DNA from 3 places in the Dysgonomonas sp. 37-18 genome. Region 2 is predicted to be linked to each of the others. Evidence: riboswitches for the same ligand, from Rfam matches in the RefSeq annotation. Region 2 holds a riboswitch; each other region holds the start of a gene.
The links. Region 2 has a riboswitch for cobalamin ahead of BGO84_RS12530 (anaerobic ribonucleoside triphosphate reductase). Riboswitches for the same ligand answer to the same signal wherever they lie in the genome.

Region 1: linked by a shared signal. The riboswitch ahead of BGO84_RS13065 (TonB-dependent receptor plug domain-containing protein) and the one ahead of BGO84_RS12530 (anaerobic ribonucleoside triphosphate reductase) in region 2 are both predicted to bind cobalamin.
Region 3: linked by a shared signal. The riboswitch ahead of BGO84_RS07140 (cysteine-rich CWC family protein) and the one ahead of BGO84_RS12530 (anaerobic ribonucleoside triphosphate reductase) in region 2 are both predicted to bind cobalamin.

The regions. Positions count from the first base shown of each region.
Region 1 covers NZ_MKVC01000033.1:689-6,927, reverse strand. The annotation lists gene BGO84_RS13080 (hypothetical protein) at 1-135, opposite strand, end outside; gene BGO84_RS13075 (PKD-like domain-containing protein) at 151-1,842, opposite strand; gene BGO84_RS13070 (DUF5074 domain-containing protein) at 1,854-3,047, opposite strand; gene BGO84_RS13065 (TonB-dependent receptor plug domain-containing protein) at 3,055-5,097, opposite strand; cobalamin riboswitch at 5,231-5,438, opposite strand.
Region 2 covers NZ_MKVC01000031.1:13,709-19,947, reverse strand. The annotation lists gene pflB (formate C-acetyltransferase) at 1-1,515, shown strand, start outside; gene pflA (pyruvate formate-lyase-activating protein) at 1,599-2,318, shown strand; cobalamin riboswitch at 2,529-2,719, shown strand; gene BGO84_RS12530 (anaerobic ribonucleoside triphosphate reductase) at 2,836-5,043, shown strand; gene nrdG (anaerobic ribonucleoside-triphosphate reductase activating protein) at 5,036-5,524, shown strand; gene BGO84_RS12520 (hypothetical protein) at 5,684-6,239, shown strand, end outside.
Region 3 covers NZ_MKVC01000021.1:18,065-24,303, reverse strand. The annotation lists gene ppc (phosphoenolpyruvate carboxylase) at 1-253, opposite strand, end outside; gene BGO84_RS07145 (phosphoenolpyruvate carboxykinase) at 408-2,141, opposite strand; gene BGO84_RS07140 (cysteine-rich CWC family protein) at 2,397-2,612, opposite strand; cobalamin riboswitch at 2,799-3,003, opposite strand; gene BGO84_RS07135 (RNA-binding S4 domain-containing protein) at 3,118-3,537, opposite strand; gene pth (aminoacyl-tRNA hydrolase) at 3,646-4,209, opposite strand; gene BGO84_RS07125 (50S ribosomal protein L25/general stress protein Ctc) at 4,226-4,804, opposite strand; gene leuB (3-isopropylmalate dehydrogenase) at 5,075-6,145, opposite strand.

The DNA of each region.
Region 1 (6,239 bases), on a different contig from region 2:
TTCATTCTCTAGTCTCAGAGAGAAAGAAGTTATATAATTGTCTTTTCCTTCAAATTCTTTGTTGTCGTCACTACAAGCAGGTAATAAAATGACAGACAATATCAGCAGACAGATATAATGGTATATTCTTTTCATTATCTAATTAGTCTTTTAGTTATTAAAATTCAGATCAACAGGATTACCCGGCTCAGTTGATACTTCACCAACTAAAGAGCCTTTACCTACAGAAGCCGTATGTACTTTTACAAAATCTATATGAGTGAGGTTAGCAGGACTTCCATCAGCATGAATAGCATCTTCTATCCAAAACTCCCCAATGGGTCTCGTTGGGTCTGTATTGTGATTGTCCACATACCCCCATCCTAAGTCTCTGGACGATTCATAACCTGTACCTTCGGCAATATAGAATGTCGGTGGCACACGTGTACCAGTCAAGGTATAAGCACTTTCTTTTATAAACATTGGGAAGAAATAGTCTTGAGAGTGATATCCATTAATATCTACCGAACCTGTATTTCCAAAATTGTCTGTCCACATTACATCAGTTCTTTTTTCTGTAGGTTTGTAATAAGTAACAGCATAGCGTTGTATGTTGTCTTTCTTTCCATACTCACTGCCTTTCAGTTCGTACCATGTATCATCGGGTAATCCGTTGCCATTCGAATCTTGCATAACCCAAACTACTCCCGGTTCACTCCAACCTGCAAAAGAATTACCATTGATGCTCAAGTCAGCTTTATTTGCCACATTTTTCACACTATGATCGAATCCTATTACAAAATAACCTCCGTAAGCCCCTATATGAAACATATTAGAATTAGCATCTACGGATGTTTGGAATTTTTGTAACACCTGAGTTATTGTTTGATATGGAGATTGGAAATCAATAAACTGTCCCGGAGCTGGAATGTAATTGAAAGCTTTAGTAGCAACAGCTTTACTGTTTGTCTGTATTGCTCTGAAATAAGTACTTTCAGGCTCTGTACAAGTAACCTCTACTTGCGCCTTTACCGATGTTCCTGTTTCTGTTACTTCTATCAAATAAGCTTTCTTCTCGGTAGGTGTAAATTTTAAAAACTCGGTAGTCGAACTTTGTGCAACTCCATCAACAGTCCACTTAAAGCCGGCAGGTTTATCTATATGGCAAATAACAGGAGCTAACACCAAAGTTCTGCCAAGAGGGACTGTCATCTTGCGTAGATTATTTTTATTGGTTATGGTTCGGTATAGACCATCATCGAAATAAAGTTCAGCTTCGGGTACAGGTAATACGACTACTGTTAGGGCTTTGATGTCAACACCCTCTTCGGTAGTTACTTTAACAGTCAAGGCAAATGAACCTAAATTTTCTTCTACAAAAGAGTACACTTGTTCTTCCGATACTATTTCACCATTTTTTCTCCATACATATTCTGCGTTTTCTGCATAGTTGGCTGTTGCTTTCAGCTCTATTGGTTGCCCCACATATGCAATATAGCTGGAGACCATTTCTATTTCGGGTGATATTTTATCTGCTACAGTAACTTTAATCTGCGACTCTTTATATCCAATTTCATCGTCAACCCTAAATATGATAAAATATTCGCCAACGCTATAGTCACTGAAATTTAACTGTAAATCATTCGAAATAATTTTCCCATTCAATTTCCACGAATAAATAGGGTTGGTTGCATTGGTTACTTGCGGTACAATCTCTAATGTTTTCCCTTTTCTAACTTTATACTCATTTTGTGAGAATGTAATAGTTATATCGTTTTGAACTATATCATCATCACCAGAACATGATGAGAGGTAATAACCACTCAATAGTAAAAAAAGAAATAAAATTTTATTTTTCATCATTTACTTTTTTATTAATCTAAAATTAAACTTTTCAACCTATGTTTTGTAAACACAATATGAGCCGGAATCTCTCCTGTAACCACAGACCATTTTCGGTTACCCATTTTGTCAAAGCAGAACAACGTTCCCGGACTAATATAATCTTTAGCGTCAGTCACATATATGTCTTTGGTTTCAGGATGAATAGCTAAACCATACGGAATTACGATTTGCTTTTCAGTTCCATCTTTAATGAAGTTCCGAGATACAACTGTTTGGCTTTTGGTATTTACAATAGCATAAGTAATTGTGTTTTTTTGAGTTATATGACTCCATTCTACACTATACATATAAATAGAATCGCCCATCGCGGTCATATTAGAGCATGGTAAGTTTAAAGTTTTGCTTACCATATCGTTTTTCCCGATGATATATGTATTTGATGCCGTAGATTTATAATCGCCTCGCGAGCTTACATAGATATTATTATCACTATCCAATTCCAACCGATGTAAATTAATCCCTACTGTTATCTTCTTTATTTCTTCGAACTTACCTAAATCAATAACAGACACTGTATTATCGTAATTCGGAACTCGGTAACCTCCCGAGTTAGCGACATACAATTTATTATCTCTTATCACCATTTCTTCGGGTTGATAGCCTACAGAAACCCGTCCAACTTCCTTAAAGTTGGTAGTGTCTATCTTTACGATACAACCTAGTGGGGTATCCGGTTCTATCTTAACAGGTCCATTGTAAGAACTTATATACGCATAACCTTTGTCGAAAACGATGTAACGGCAGTTGGGTATAGTGAGAGAACCTATATGGCATGCAGTATTTACATCCAACACCTCCACATAACCTGAAACATTGATTACGGCATATAGTTTATTCCCATAAATCTGGATATCGTTACCTACATCTCCCAGTTCATGGGCAATGTTAGGATTTAGATAAGGATAAATATTTTGACAATATTTACCGGTTTTACGATCGAAGTAATCAATGGAAGATTTATTACTTCCCATATTGGCTTCATTCAACAGATAAAATCCTTTTATATTACCTTCTTCTCCTTCTACAACAGTTGTTTCATCAACAGGAGCTACCGGTGTTATTGTGGGAGGAATCAGTTCCTCATCATCTCCTCTACATGAATAGAGAAGAGTTAATCCTACAATTAGAATTAGAAATCCTAATTTGAATAATCTTCTTTTCATAATTTTCTTAAATAGTTATATTGAGTATAAATTTGAAATTTGTTCCTGGCATAGGGTAATTCAAGACTACATCGTAAGCCTGATTAAATAGATTATTAATTTCCATGGTAGCTTTGTATTTATTTTTCCTCCACACAAAAGACTTACCGATAGCCATATCGTGAGTGTACCAAGGCTCAAGTCTATTACGGGGAATATTGGCACTACCTGTATACCTAGTAGCTGTATAAATAAAACTGTATGATAAATTCCATGATTTATAATTGACGCCTAATATGGCCGATGCACTGTGGGTCGGAATATATGCTATTTGTCCTTTATAGGTAATGGTATCACTCTCTACTACCATCGGAGTATAGTCCTGTGCTTTTTGGTAAGTATAATTTATCCGAGTATCTAAAGTTAGATCTTTTCCTATCTTGTTAGTAGATGTTAAAGCAACATCTACTCCTTTTATCTTTACAAGACCAATATTTTTCATTGTCCAACGAAAATTTACACCGCCCGGGATAGCTAATAATTTGTCTGTAACTTCGTTGTAATAGGCATCGACTTGTCCTTCTAGAAAAAATGATGAATTTATATTTTTTGAATATACGAACCCTAAATTATATTGTTTGGTAAATTCGGGTTTGAGGTAAGAAGACAATGTCCCCATATATGCCATATGCATCTCGGTGAAGGTCGGCATTCGAAATATATTTTTATAAAAGGCTCTTAAAAATAGGTTCTCTCTACTCCATGGTTGCCATGAGGCCATCAAGGTGGGTGTGATTTTATCCCAATCACGTTGAATGTCTTTTTTATCTTCTTTGGTAGATTCATGGACAAAAGTACCGAGTAAACTACCCTGTATTTTTACTCTATCTAGATCGAGAGAAGTCGCTACAGCTACCCAAGTAGAATAACGTTGCGGATAGATAAATTCCACCAAATTGGCATTCATTTTATTCCACTGAAAGTCGGCAGAAATGTTGGCTGTCCACGAAGGAAGGATATTAAATAGATTGGCTGAAGAAATATAAACATCATGGAGCATATATTTATTTTTCAACTTTTGAATTAAAGTATCAGATTCATAATACAAATAATCGTACGCATATTTCCCTGATATCTTTATTGCATAAACGTCTGAAAATCTCTTATTCAAAGCTGATTGAACAAAGAAATTCCGATCCTTTTGTCTATCTTCGTGCTTAAATCTTCCGGGTTCTTCTTTCACAATCGCTCCAGGGTATCCCCGTTCTGAAGTATAGAAATAAATACGACTTTTCCAATCACCTCCTTTTAACTTTCCGAAGAAGGCTTGCTCAATTCTAAATATCTGAATGTCTCCATTCTTTCGAACAGCGGTAGTATCGTATCCCCCTCTATTGTCAACAGTATTTTGAACTTTGTATCGAAACTTATATTTACCTGTCGAGTTAGTGTAATCAATATTAAACGATGAATTTAATTTCTCAGATAGCTTTTGTTCCCAATACAAAGAAGGATTAATCAGTCCGAATGCTCCTGTTTTGAAAGTAAATTTCAGATTATATTTTTTGTTGCATCCAAACTGAGGAGTTTTAGCTTCTATGTAGATAGAACTTGCAGAACTGTAATCTTTTGCCGGCTGAAAAATGGAGCTTTTTTGTCCGTTATGTAAAGAGATAGCTTGAATATTATCAAGTGAATATCGTCCAAGGTCTACAACTCCATTCTGAGGATTCGCTATTTCAATCCCATCATAGAATACACCTACATGCTGGCTACCCATACTACGTACATTTATAGTCTTAAGACCACCAATACCACCATAGTCTTTCAATTGTACACCCGAAAAATAACGCAAAGCATCAGCTACAGAATGGGCACTTAAATTTTGTAATAATTCTCCCGATAGTACTTGTACAGGGATAACATCTACTCTAGTTTTACGAGCCGAGACTACTATCTCATTTAGATGTTGTATACTATCTAGTTTACTTTGCGCGAAGCCCGTTATGGAACAACAGTATATAAAAGAAAACATTAACCCAACTCGGTTAAACCCACGTAATGACGACATCTAAGCCACCTGATTAAAGGATTATCAAATAACTTAACAGGAAAATATAAACGATTAAATTAAAAAGAGCAACCATAATGATGATGGTCAGAATTCTGCTTTTCATCTTCTTCAGCTTTATTTCCCGAAAGCCTTAAATTATAATAATCTTGGCAGGTCTTCTGACTTACTCCATCTTTGAATCGTCCTTCCCATTCATTGTTGAACAGTGGCTTGAGTATTGTTCAAAGATTTTAGTAGAGCTTACAGCAGCGGGTCTGTTCAGGATTTACACCTGATTCCCTTTTCATCACTTTTCCGTAAGTTATTGGAATTATGACACCAAAATCGAAAACAAAGGTATCTTTAAATATTTAAAAAAGAAAACTTATTATAAAGATTATTAAAACAAGGAGAGCTTTTGTTCCACTCTTAGCTTTTTGAGGGTTGTTTCAGCTTTTTAGTTTGTATGAACATAAAATGTAATTATTTTCGACTATTTTTTCTGATAGGGTATAACAATTATTTAATCCTATGAAAATATAATTATTATGAATTATATGATCAAAATAGTTTTTCTCTATCGAGTTTAGGCTAAATAACGTTCAAAGAAAAATATTGCGATACATAAAAAATATTAGGCAAAATCGATTGTTTAAAAAATGTATACTATAGATTTAACTTATTATATTCTGCGAAACTAGACACTTTAGGATATTTCAACGTGTCATTTAAAACCTTGTTTATAGTCGGATAAATCTTTGTCTTTTTATATTAGTCTGCTGCCTCCAACTTTACAACCAACCTGATTATAATATTGAGTTAATACTGAAGATATGAACTGAAAGTTATCGAGCGAAATCAATATGCTTGGTTATTCCTTGACTGTAATAATCTGTCAAGATTAATTACCCCCAATTATTTAGGAACGGTACAAAAGAAAAATATACATATTATAATTATAAAATAATACTTTCTCATATAGATAAGCATGTTTTATTTGTTCCAAGATTACCACAAATATATTATCACTTCCTTCTTTTTGATTTAACAAAGAACGAGTATCACTTAAATATAGGATCTACTCTATAATTTGAACCAAATATTTGTTTGGAAAATATGATAATTAATAATCTTTGTATGTTTAAAATTGTAAAATATTA
Region 2 (6,239 bases):
CAAGAAGCTATCCAATGGACATACTTTGGATACCTGGGTGCTATCAAAGACCAAAATGGTGCAGCGATGAGCCTCGGACGTGTAACTACTTTCCTCGATATATATATCGAAAGAGATTTACAAGCAGGCTTAATAACCGAGATAGACGCACAAGAGCTTATTGATCATTTTGTAATGAAGTTACGCATAGTCCGTTATCTTCGCACCAATGAATATAATGAACTATTTTCGGGAGATCCTGTATGGGTAACCGAATCGATCGGAGGTATGACAAACAACGGAAAGTCGATGGTTACGAAAAATAGCTACCGTATGCTTCATACACTATACAACCTAGGGCCTGCACCCGAACCTAATCTAACAATATTATGGAGCGACCGTTTACCCGAAAGCTGGAAGCATTATTGTGCCAAAGTTTCTATCGACACGTCATCACTCCAGTACGAGAATGACGACCTGATGCGTCCTCAACTAGGCGATGATTACGGTATCGCATGTTGTGTATCGCCGATGCGAATAGGGCACCAGATGCAATTCTTCGGGGCAAGAGCGAACTTACCAAAGGCTCTACTATATACAATCAACGGAGGTAAAGACGAAATAACCAAAGCGCAAGTATTACCAAAGCACTGGGTAGAAAAGGTATCAGGAGAGTATCTTGACTTTGAAGAAGTGTGGGAGAAATTTGACCGCACCTTAGATTGGGTTGCCGAAACTTACGTAAAGGCATTAAATATCATCCATTATATGCACGATAAATATTCATACGAGGCTTTAGAAATGGCTTTGCATGATGTTGATATCGTCCGGACACAAGCTTTCGGCGTTTCGGGGCTGTCCATTATCGCCGACTCTTTTGCTGCTATCAAGTATGGAAAAGTACGCATCGTAAGAAATGAAGAAGGTGACGCAGTCGACTATATTATAGAAAAAGATTACGTTCCGTTTGGAAACAACGACGACAAGACCGACAGGTTTGCTGTGGAAATAGTAGAAAAGTTCATGAGCAAAATCCGTAAACGTAAGATGTATAAAGATGCGATACCTACACAGTCGGTATTGACCATCACTTCAAATGTTGTTTACGGAAAGAAAACAGGAAACACCCCTGATGGACGACGTGGAGGAACACCTTTTGCTCCGGGAGCCAACCCTATGCATGGGCGTGATACCAGAGGAGCTGTAGCATCACTTTCATCTGTAGCGAAGCTTCCGTTTGCTCATGCAAATGATGGCATTTCATATACTTTCGCTATCACACCAAATACATTGGGTAAAAACAGAAAAGAAGAAGCTCAAAACCTCAGCGGACTTCTTGATGGCTACTTCTTACAAACAGGTCACCACCTCAACGTTAATGTATTTGACAGGAATCTGCTTATCGATGCGATGGAACATCCTGAAAAATATCCTCAGTTGACAATACGTGTATCAGGTTATGCTGTTAATTTCGTAAAACTTACAAAAGAGCAGCAATTGGATGTTATAAACAGAACGATTACTACATCATTCTGATACTCCGTTAATAAATAAAAAGTTGCTCCAAAACAAAAAAAACACTTTTGGGGCAACTTCACTTAGCTGGAAGAAAATAAATAATGAAAGGTTTAATTCATTCTTTCGAATCTTTTGGAACTAAAGACGGCCCGGGTATAAGATTTGTATTTTTTATGCAAGGCTGCCCTCTTCGTTGCCTCTATTGCCATAACCCAGACACATGGAATATGAACGATAAGAAGTACGAACTAGCTCCGGAAGAGGCTTTTGAAGAAGTAAAGAAGGTAAAAAACTTCATACGCAATGGGGGCATAACCATTTCGGGAGGAGAACCCCTGCTACAACCTCAGTTTATTATCGAACTATTTAAGATGTGTAAAAATGAAGGTTTACATACAGCTATAGACACATCAGGATATATATTAAATGATAAGGTAAAGGAAGTTTTAGAGCACACAGATCTTGTACTACTGGATATTAAACATATCAATCCTGATAAATATAAAAACCTCACAGCAAAACCTCTGGAGCCAACACTTCGCTTCATGCAGTACCTCACAGAAATTGAAAAACCTGCCTGGCTAAGATATGTGCTCGTTCCGGGCTTCACCGACGATGAAAAAGACCTGAATGACTGGGCAAAACAAGTTTCTGAATATAAAAATGTACAGCGAGTAGATATTCTACCTTTTCATCAAATGGGATTACATAAATGGGAGCAATTAACTGAAGACTACAAGCTTAAAGACATTGCACCTCCCGAACAGTCGGAAATAGAAAAGGCTGAAAATATTTTCCGAAATTATGGACTTAAGGTCTGACATATAGATTATTCATAAAGCATTTCTCTTTACAAAAACAAAAAAAGATCATCGATAAGAATATAAAATTTTATTTTTAGAAAACTTTTCAACAATAGCAAAATCACAACAAACTCATAAAAAGCTAATTAACAATAAACAGAGAAAACTTAAATCAGAAAACACTTAAATAAAATATCCAATCAAGTCTTTTATTAAGTAAAATCATATAACTTTGTTAACATATACGGTTCCGAATATAATCGGATGAAAAGGGAATCAGGTGAAAGACCTGAACTATCCCCGTAGCTGTAAATTTCAGAAAGGTAGTTGGACTCTCACACCACTGTCAACGAATACTGATGGGAAGGTTACCAACTGCGAAATAAGTCAGAAGACCTGCCGTATATACATTCTAGCTTTCGGGAGAAAAGCAGCAGAATTATACAACATATTAACTCCAAATAAGTCTGTGTACTTCCCTGCTCCTGTCAGTTATATTTTAATTGATACAATAAAAGTATAAACGATAACGAATATGATTCAGACAGTTGTAAAAAGAGACGGACGTATCGTCGGTTTTAATGAGGAAAAAATCATGGCAGCAGTTCGCAAAGCCATGCTACACACCGAACAAGGAGAAGATTCCACTTTAATCAGACGCATTACAGACTATGTATCCTGTCAGGGAAATGAGCAGATGACAGTGGAGCAAATACAAGACATGGTAGAAATGGAGTTGATGAAAAGCCCCCGCAAAGAGGTGGCAAAAAAATACATTGCCTATCGTGACAAACGCAGCATTGCCCGCAAAGCAAAAACGCGAGACATGTTTCTGGAAATTATAGATACTAAATCGAACGATATCACGCGAGAAAATGCAAACATGAACGCCGATACACCTGCCGGTATGATGATGAAGTTTGCTAGCGAAACCACTAAGCCTTTTGTTGATGATTATTTATTATTGCCGGAGGTAAAAGAAGCTGTTCGTCTCAACTATCTGCATATACACGACAAAGATTATTATCCGACTAAAAGTCTTACTTGCGTACAACATCCTTTAGATAAAATATTACAAAACGGTTTTTTTGCAGGACATGGAGAATCTCGTCCCGCAAAACGCATTGAGACTGCCAGTATGCTAGGTTGTATCTCTCTGGAAACAGCGCAAAATGAGATGCATGGCGGACAGGCTATTCCTGCTTTCGATTTTTATTTAGCTCCATTTGTACGTAAGAGCTTTATTGAAGAAATAAAAGTTCTCGAACAAGCTACAGGAATAGAATACAAACATTTGTACGAAACAGAAATAGAAGATTATATCCCTTGTTCAGTCAAAGATTTAGCAGGAGACAAACGAATTATACAGCATGCTATAAACAGAACAGTGAGCAGAGTTCACCAATCGATGGAGGCCTTTATTCACAATATGAACACAATCCATTCTCGTGGAGGAAATCAGGTCGTATTCAGTTCGGTCAATTACGGAACGGACACCTCCGCTGAAGGGCGCTGTATTATTCGCGAATTACTCCACAGTACATACGAAGGAGTAGGAAGTGGCGTAACGGCTATTTTCCCTATACAAATATGGAAAAAGAAGCGAGGCGTAAACTATTTGCCGGACGACAAAAACTATGATCTTTATATACTAGCAAGCAAGGTGAGTGCCCGCCGTTTCTTCCCTAACTTTTTGAATCTGGATGCGACATTCAATCAACATGAAGACTGGAAAGCAGACAATCCTCGCCGATTTGAATACGAAGTAGCTACAATGGGTTGTCGGACACGCGTATTCGAAAATCGCTTTGGGAAAAAGACATCTATCGGACGGGGGAATCTCTCTTTCTCCACTATCAATCTTGTACGCATTGCCTTAGAATGCAGAAATATAGAAAATGAAAAAGAAAGAATAGATTGCTTCTACAGCAAACTAAACCAGATACTCGACCTGACCGCATTACAATTGCATCGCAGGTTCGAATTTCAGAAAACTGCCGCTCCCAAACAATTTCCATTACTAATGTCTGTATTATGGGAAGGATGCGAGCAGGTAAAAGATGAGAACACGATAGAGAAGGTAATTAATCAAGGCACATTGGGCATTGGTTTTATAGGACTTGCCGAAGCTCTTGTTGCACTTGTAGGTAAACATCATGGAGAAGATGAGCAAGCTCAAAAACTCGGACTGGAGATAGTAACTTATATGAAAGATCGAGTAAATGAATTCTCAGAAAAATATCAGCATAATTACAGTGTACTTGCAACTCCTGCCGAAGGGCTCGCCGGACGTTTTACACGTCGAGACAAAAAAGACTTTGGGCTAATCAAGGGCATAACCGATCGTGAATATTACACCAATTCCAATCACGTACCCGTATATTACCAATGCAGTGCACATAAGAAAGCAAAGACAGAAGCTCCTTATCATGACCTAACTCGAGGAGGACATATCTTTTATGTAGAGATAGACGGTGATGCCACACACAACCCCGATGCTATATTGACAGTAGTAGATATGATGGATAAATATAATATGGGGTATGCATCAGTCAATCACAATCGCAATCGTTGTTTGAAATGCGGCTATGAAAATTCGGATACAAAGCTCACCCGATGCCCAAAATGCGGTAGCGACGAAATAGATCGCCTGCAACGCATAACAGGTTACCTGGTAGGGACAACAGACCGATGGAACAGCGCAAAACTGGCAGAGTTAAACGACCGCATTATTCATGAATAAGCTATCAATACTAAATATTATACATGACACCACCGTAGATGGTCCCGGATTCAGAACGGCCATCTACGCTGCGGGTTGTGCACACAGATGTCCGGGATGCCATAACCCACAATCGTGGGATATAAAAAATGGCACACCACACACCATTGATCAGCTATTAGAGATAATAAAAGAAGATGAATTTGCAAACGTTACTTTTTCGGGTGGAGATCCCCTGTTTCAAGTAGAAGGTTTCACACAGCTTGCACAACGAATAAAAGCAGAAACAGACAAAAACATCTGGTGCTATACCGGATTTTTGTATGAAAACATTCTAAAATCGGAAAGGCTTTCTCAAATTCTTCCTTTTATCGATTTTTTGGTAGACGGCAGATATATTGAAGCACTGCAAAGCGAAGAGCTACGATTCAGAGGCAGCAGCAATCAAAGAATCATAAATGTGCAAACTTTGGATGAATACGGGGATTCACCTCAACGATAAGAGCTTTCAAAAAAAAGTGATAAAATAACACATTCTTGAATAAAATCCATACCAATTTTTAAAATAAATATAATAAATTTATGCGATAAAAAAAGATTTACTAAAACTTAGATTAAAGTTAACCACTAAACATATCTCAATCTCAATAAATGTAAGTCTATGATGAATAAAGAGGTTGTAAACAACTTGGTGTATAGAATCAAATCTGCACTTCCCGAAAATGTCAAAATAGCCCATTACCTGATGGATTTGTTATCGTTAGGCCGAGAAGCTGTATATCGCAGACTAAGAGGAGAGATAACATTCAATCTGGATGAGCTTATACTAATATCCAAAGACTTGGACATATCTTTAGATAGTATTGTAAATCCTGAAAAAATGGAAAAATATGGCATTTTGTTTGAAACAAAAATGCTGATAAAAGATACTTCTTTAAAACATCTTATGGAGAACCTCAAACAGACATTAAATGGACATGTCGAATTGTGCAAACTCGCAAACAGACACCCTGAAGCTAAAATGTCTATCGCAACAAACACGATGCCCTATCAGTTTTTTCTCAATTACAGAAATCTGGCGAGAATTCCATCTTACAAATGGTTGTATCAAACTCAACCAGTTGAAAATATGATGTCCTTTAGTGACTATAAGGTATCGGATGAAATAATCAGCCTTGCTCATGAATTTGTAAAAGAATATAATACCATTGACTCTG
Region 3 (6,239 bases), on a different contig from region 2:
GTTCTGCCGTATTTGTGAGGTTAAGAAACTGGTTGAAAGAACGTGCTACAGGCAAGAACTCCTCATCCCTAAGATTTTGCAATGTCTTAACCAACGATTTATGTGCTTCAATGTCACCCGAGTGTGATGCTTTAGATAGCCTGCGGATTGTTTCTATGAGGTCGACCATATCTTGCCCTTTCGCCTCATTGATCGTTTTTCCGAGCAAGTGGCCAAGCATCTTGATATTGTCGTGCATCAAGGATTGTTGCATATTGTTCATAGGTTTATTCTAATTATTAGTTGTATTTTTCTCCGTTATAATATTTAACGCCATACATTATCAAAAGTTTAAGTAAGCGTTGAGTAGTCAGGCAAATTTTATCGAAGAAAGAGACGAGCTAATACTTAACTCATCTCTACTCCACTTAATCATTATTTATCATTGTAAACAACTCTTCTGCTGCCAATTGAGGCCCATCCTTAGTATGTCCGTCAATAGCAAGCGAGGTGTATATCTCTCCTATTTTTACACCGTTGTTATTCATATCATTAAAGAATTCTTTGATCAGTTTGCCTGCAAGCTCTTTTTCTTGTACAGGGCCAAAAGGGTTGGCAAAATAAGATGTTACCAAACCATTTTCGGTAGTAGTACCTTTTGCTTTGCGGGCTCCAGCTTCGAATATTTTAATCGCTTCGTCGAGATTATCAAAAAACTCAATCTTCTGAGCAGATTCAGTATAGTTATTCGCATACAAGATATAATCTACTTTATATCCTTTAGATATAACATCGTATGTTGCAGCAGGAATCGTAATGCGAGCATTTATTTTGTCAGGATTTGAATAGATACCTCTCTCTAACTGCTGGAACGCATACATAGGGTCAAGGTCATCGATACGGACAAATGCTCCGATTTCGGTTCCATACCCCTTAATCGTACCATCTTCTTCTTTTTTGAGGTAACCCATATCGTCAAATACGATACGCATATGACGTATATATTTCTCGTTAAGTGTACGGAAAGCTTCCAAACTTTCAGATTTTCCGGCACCACTGTCTCCTATAATAACGATATTGGCTTCTGTACCATTCTTGAGTAATATGTTTACCATAGCTCCATGTAGCGGCAATCGCCCTTGCTCCATTTGCTTCACGTTATGAAGTGTAAGAAGCATTTTTTTCATATAGCCAAAATAGTCGATATCGTCGCAATGATTAGCGTAACCGATAAGAATATCATTTTTCTTATCCTTATAGTAGAAAGTACGTTTCTCTTCTATTCCATCAGGATATCCGAACACGTATATTATATCCGGTTTTTTACCGATATATTCACTGGCTTTAGCTAGTTCAAAAAGATTGGATAATGCAAATCCGTGAACCATATAGTCCTTGTGGAAATAAACAAAGGTCAACATATTCCCTACTTTAGCAGGAAATAAGAACCAGTCATCTTCATTCAGAATAATATTTTCTACCGGATTTGTTGTATGTTCTTGAAAAATGCCGTCGCGTGTATTTCTTTTTGTATATGAAATAAACGGTGGTTTAAACATAACAGAAGTAATGAACGGAATAGAAGTCAACCCATTGTATTCTATTGGGCAGTTCCAAGTAATGTCACTAAGAGTTAACCCTGCATTTGCACCTGCGGTAAGCTGGCGATATACAAGATGCTGATACCCCATTACGGTTTCCTGAATGCGGCGGTAGATAGAAAGTACCAGCTCATTGAACAATTCGTTGGCATGCAAAAAACGCACACTTTGCAACCCGCTGCTGATGGAATTGTTATGCACTATAGTATAACGTTCCATTCTACGCCAGAAGCCATAGAGAAGCTCTATAAGCTCTATAAATAAATCTTTATCGTTGAAAAAGATAGCATACTTGTTATGTACATTTTGCACCTCATCGGGATTACATACAGTAAGTAGCTTAAATGCTTCTATCAATGTTTTTTGAAATTCTTCGTCAGTCTTGAATTCTTTGATATAATAATCGTAGATAATGACATCATTCTTTTTCAATCTTTGTATAAAAGCTTCAATAACCCGATGAAAACCGTAACTATTTAATATTTTTTGCCTCGTGTCGCAAAACTTAAGAGTGAAGTTGATAATCGCCTTTCCTTCGCCTAAAGTAAACTCTTGTAACATGTTTAATTTTATTTATTATAGTTATTATTTCTATCCGGTTCGATATCGATTTGCAATCTCCTATCTCCATTTGTGACAGGAGATTGCAAACTTCAATACTTGATTTGAAAACATTCAAATTGCGTTGTTTTCCAACATCAAATTTAAGGAAACTTACCTATACAATTAAACGAATTAAAGACTAAATTTATAATAAATTGTAAATTAAAAATAAGTTTTTGCTATTACCTTGTATTGGTGTTGCTTATAAATACTTTATTTTTTGTCTTTTATGAATTTAGGATTAACATCAAAGGCAAAAAAGTAAGTATTTGTTTCGCTTAAACACTTAGGACAAAGGCAGTCACTATAGTTATCTTTTATATAATCGCGCACCCCTGAAACTAAAGAAACTCTACGGCAGCTACACAATTCTACGCGGTCTTCTCTACAGCTGAAAGCGGCCGAACATCTTTGACATATCTTTTTCATTGTTGTAAGTTTTTATTGTTATTGAATATATTATAAGATCAGGAGAAGGTTTATTTAAAATATACAACCTCATTTGCAGATACCGAAATATGACATTGCAAGAGATGATAGTATAAATACTTCAACCAAAATCAATTTTCTATAATCAGAGAAAAATCTCTTGAGCTTTCTATCTTTTTTCGCGAAAGATGAAATTTATTTTTTGGCAGGTCTTCTGACTTACTTCCGTTTTATACGACCTTCCCGTTTATGAAAAACAGTGGCTTTGAGGATTTGTATAAACGTTTAGCGAAGCTTACAGCAGCGCGACTGTTCAGGATTTACACCTGATTCCCTTTTCATTATATATCCAAGACTTCGAATATATAACACCAATTATGGTAACAAAGATATAGAATTATAAATAAGAACAAATATAAATAAGAAAGTTTTTGATGGTATAATGAATTACTATTTCATAAGAGTGTGTTCTGCAAGGAATAAGTTTCGAACTATAATTTATACTCTAATCTTCTAAATCCCAATCATCAAAGAAAGAGTAATCTTCTGTAAACTGATCCAATTCACGACGATCTTTTTTTGTTGGTCGCCCTGTTCCTCTAGCTCTATCTACAAAACCGCTCACCTTAGACATTTCTAATATTTCAAGTTGAGATGCAGATGTCACATCTTTCATAAATTCGGGCACAAGCTTGGCTCCCATTCTGTTTTCCGAAAGGTTGAGGACTTCAAAGGAATAAGTAACCGGAGGACGGCGCACTTCTATCACATCGCCTACCTTAATTGATCGAGAGGGTTTTATAGTAACTCCTTTGATCGAGACACGTCCTTTTTTACATGCTTCTATTGCTATAGAACGAGTTTTGAAAAGACGAACAGCCCACAGCCATTTGTCTATACGTACTTCGTTTTTAGGTTCTTTCATAATAAAATCAGAATTTTGCCAATATGTCCGCAAACAAGACCGGCTTCACATCATTTACCAAAGTTATATATTAGATACAAAAGATATTCGTTTCTAACTTCTTTGGTTTTATTTATTATTGTATTGGTTCATGGTATTGTTGATACCTGCCAGACAAAAGCTTTTGATTATTTCGCCACAGGTCTCCAGTTTCACAGGAAGCTCTTTTTCCTCTTCGTCACTGAAATTATCGAGCACATAGCCGACTTGACCTCCCCGAGAAAATTCGTTACCTATACCAAAGCGTAAGCGGGCATAATCTTGTGTTCCTAGTACAGATTGTATATTACCCAGTCCGTTATGTCCGGCACTACTACCTTTTCCTTTGAGGCGTAAAGAACCAAAAGGCAAAGCAAGATCATCTACAACTACCAAAAGATTCTCAATCGGTATCTTTTCTTGGTTTAGCCAATAACGAACAGCATTTCCGCTAAGATTCATAAAAGTAGATGGCTTTAGCAGAATAAGAGTACGTCCTTTGACCTTTAGTTCAGACACAAAGCCATAACGCTTGTCAGCAAAAACAATATTGGACGCTTTAGCTAAAGCGTCCAATACTCTGAATCCTATATTGTGGCGGGTATATTCGTATTCTCTACCAATATTACCGAGGCCGGCAATCAAGTATTTCATTCAATATATCCTATTATTAGCCGTTTTTAGCAGCAAGACCTCTTGCAGCACGAGTCAATTGAACGCGACAAACAACAGCATTTTTAGCATTTAACAGTTCTAGTCCTTCGAAGTGTAGTTCACCTACCTGGATAGATTTTCCAAGAGCAAGGCTTGTTACGTCAACGTGTACTTTCTCAGGGATCTTATCGTAAAGAGCTTTTACTTTAATCTTACGCAAGTCAAGTGAAAGTTTACCCCCTGCTTTTACACCTTCTGCAAGTCCGTCCAAAATAACAGGAACGTCCATTACAATTGGTTTGCCTTCAAATACATGAAGGAAGTCAAGGTGCAAGATAGCATCTGTTACCGGATGTACCTGTACATCTTTCAATATAGCTTTATAGCTGTCTTTTCCTATTGTTAGGTTTACAAGGAAAATTTCAGGAGTATAAACAAGTTTGCGAACATCGCTGTTTGTAACAGTAAAAGCAATTGCTTCAGTTTGATCTCCACCATAAATTACAGCAGGGATTTTGTCTTCTTTACGAAATGCTTTTGTCGCTTTTTTGCCAAGATCTGTTCTGGCTTCTCCTTTTAATTCAAACGTTTTCATCTTTTAATTTTAAATTGTGTTACTCAAATTAAGGATTGCTTCCTTATTCCCATCACACGTACGGGCTTATAAAAGCGGGGCAAAGATAAATATTTTACATCTTTTTTCCTAATGTTTATGAAAGTAATATTTTGTAGAAGACTACAATATGCAAATATTAAATGGAAAGAGCCCATTGAAAGTAACCTATCAGGCATATCACTATTGAGATAAAGACGAAAAGAGGCTGTACACAACGAACAGCCTCTTCACAGTATCTTAGAAAAAATTTTATCCCTTCAAATAATTTACAATCCAGTCGCCTACTTGCGATGTAGAATAAGCTTTTCCTTCTTTCGATGCAATATCCTCAGTTACTACTCCTGCATCCATAGATGCATTAACAGCATCACGAATCAGCTTACCTTCTTCTTTCAGTTCGAATGCATATTCGAACATCATTGCTGCCGAAAGAATAGTGGCTAATGGATTTGCTATATTTTTGCCTGCTGCCTGAGGATATGAACCATGTATCGGTTCAAACACAGATGTGTGAATACCAATAGATGCCGATGGCAACATACCTAATGATCCGGTAATTACAGAGGCCTCATCGGTAAGGATATCTCCAAACAAGTTTTCTGTAACAAGTACATCAAAACGCTTAGGCCATTGAATAATCTGCATAGCGGCATTGTCTACAAACATATATTCAGTTTCCACATCAGGATATTGTTTTTCAATTTCCTGAGCAACCTGCCTCCATAGACGAGAAGTAGCCAATACATTCGCTTTATCTACCACTGTCACTTTTTTGCGACGCATCTGAGCATATTTATATGAAAGATGAAGTATACGCTCTACTTCTTCACGAGTGTATACGCAAGTATCATAAGCAGTATCTCCGTCTTCGCTGCGTCCTTGCGGACGACCAAAATACATACCTCCCGTTAATTCACGCACACACATAAAATCAGCACCATCTACCAAATCGGAACGAAGGGGCGATTTATGTACTAGTGTAGGGAATGTACTTACAGGACGAAGGTTAGCATACAATCCCAACTTTTTGCGCATAGCCAAAAGTCCTTGTTCGGGACGTACTTTTGCTGAAGGGTTGTTGTCATATTTAGGATCTCCGATTGCACCAAACAGCACAGCATCAGAAGCCATACACAATTCATGCGTTCCATCAGGATATGGATTGCCTACCTGATCGATTGCCGAAGCTCCAACAATACCATATTCATAAGAAAGTTCGTGACCAAATTTTTCACAAACTACTTCTGTCACTCTCAATGCCTGTTCTATAATTTCAGGCCCTATTCCGTCTCCAGGGAGCACTGCAATGTTTAATTTCATCAATCTATATTTTAAAATTGTAATTATTTTTGAATCTGTCTACTCTTATATTTTCCTAAAAAAGTACCTGCGTAATTTCAAATCTATTAAAGAT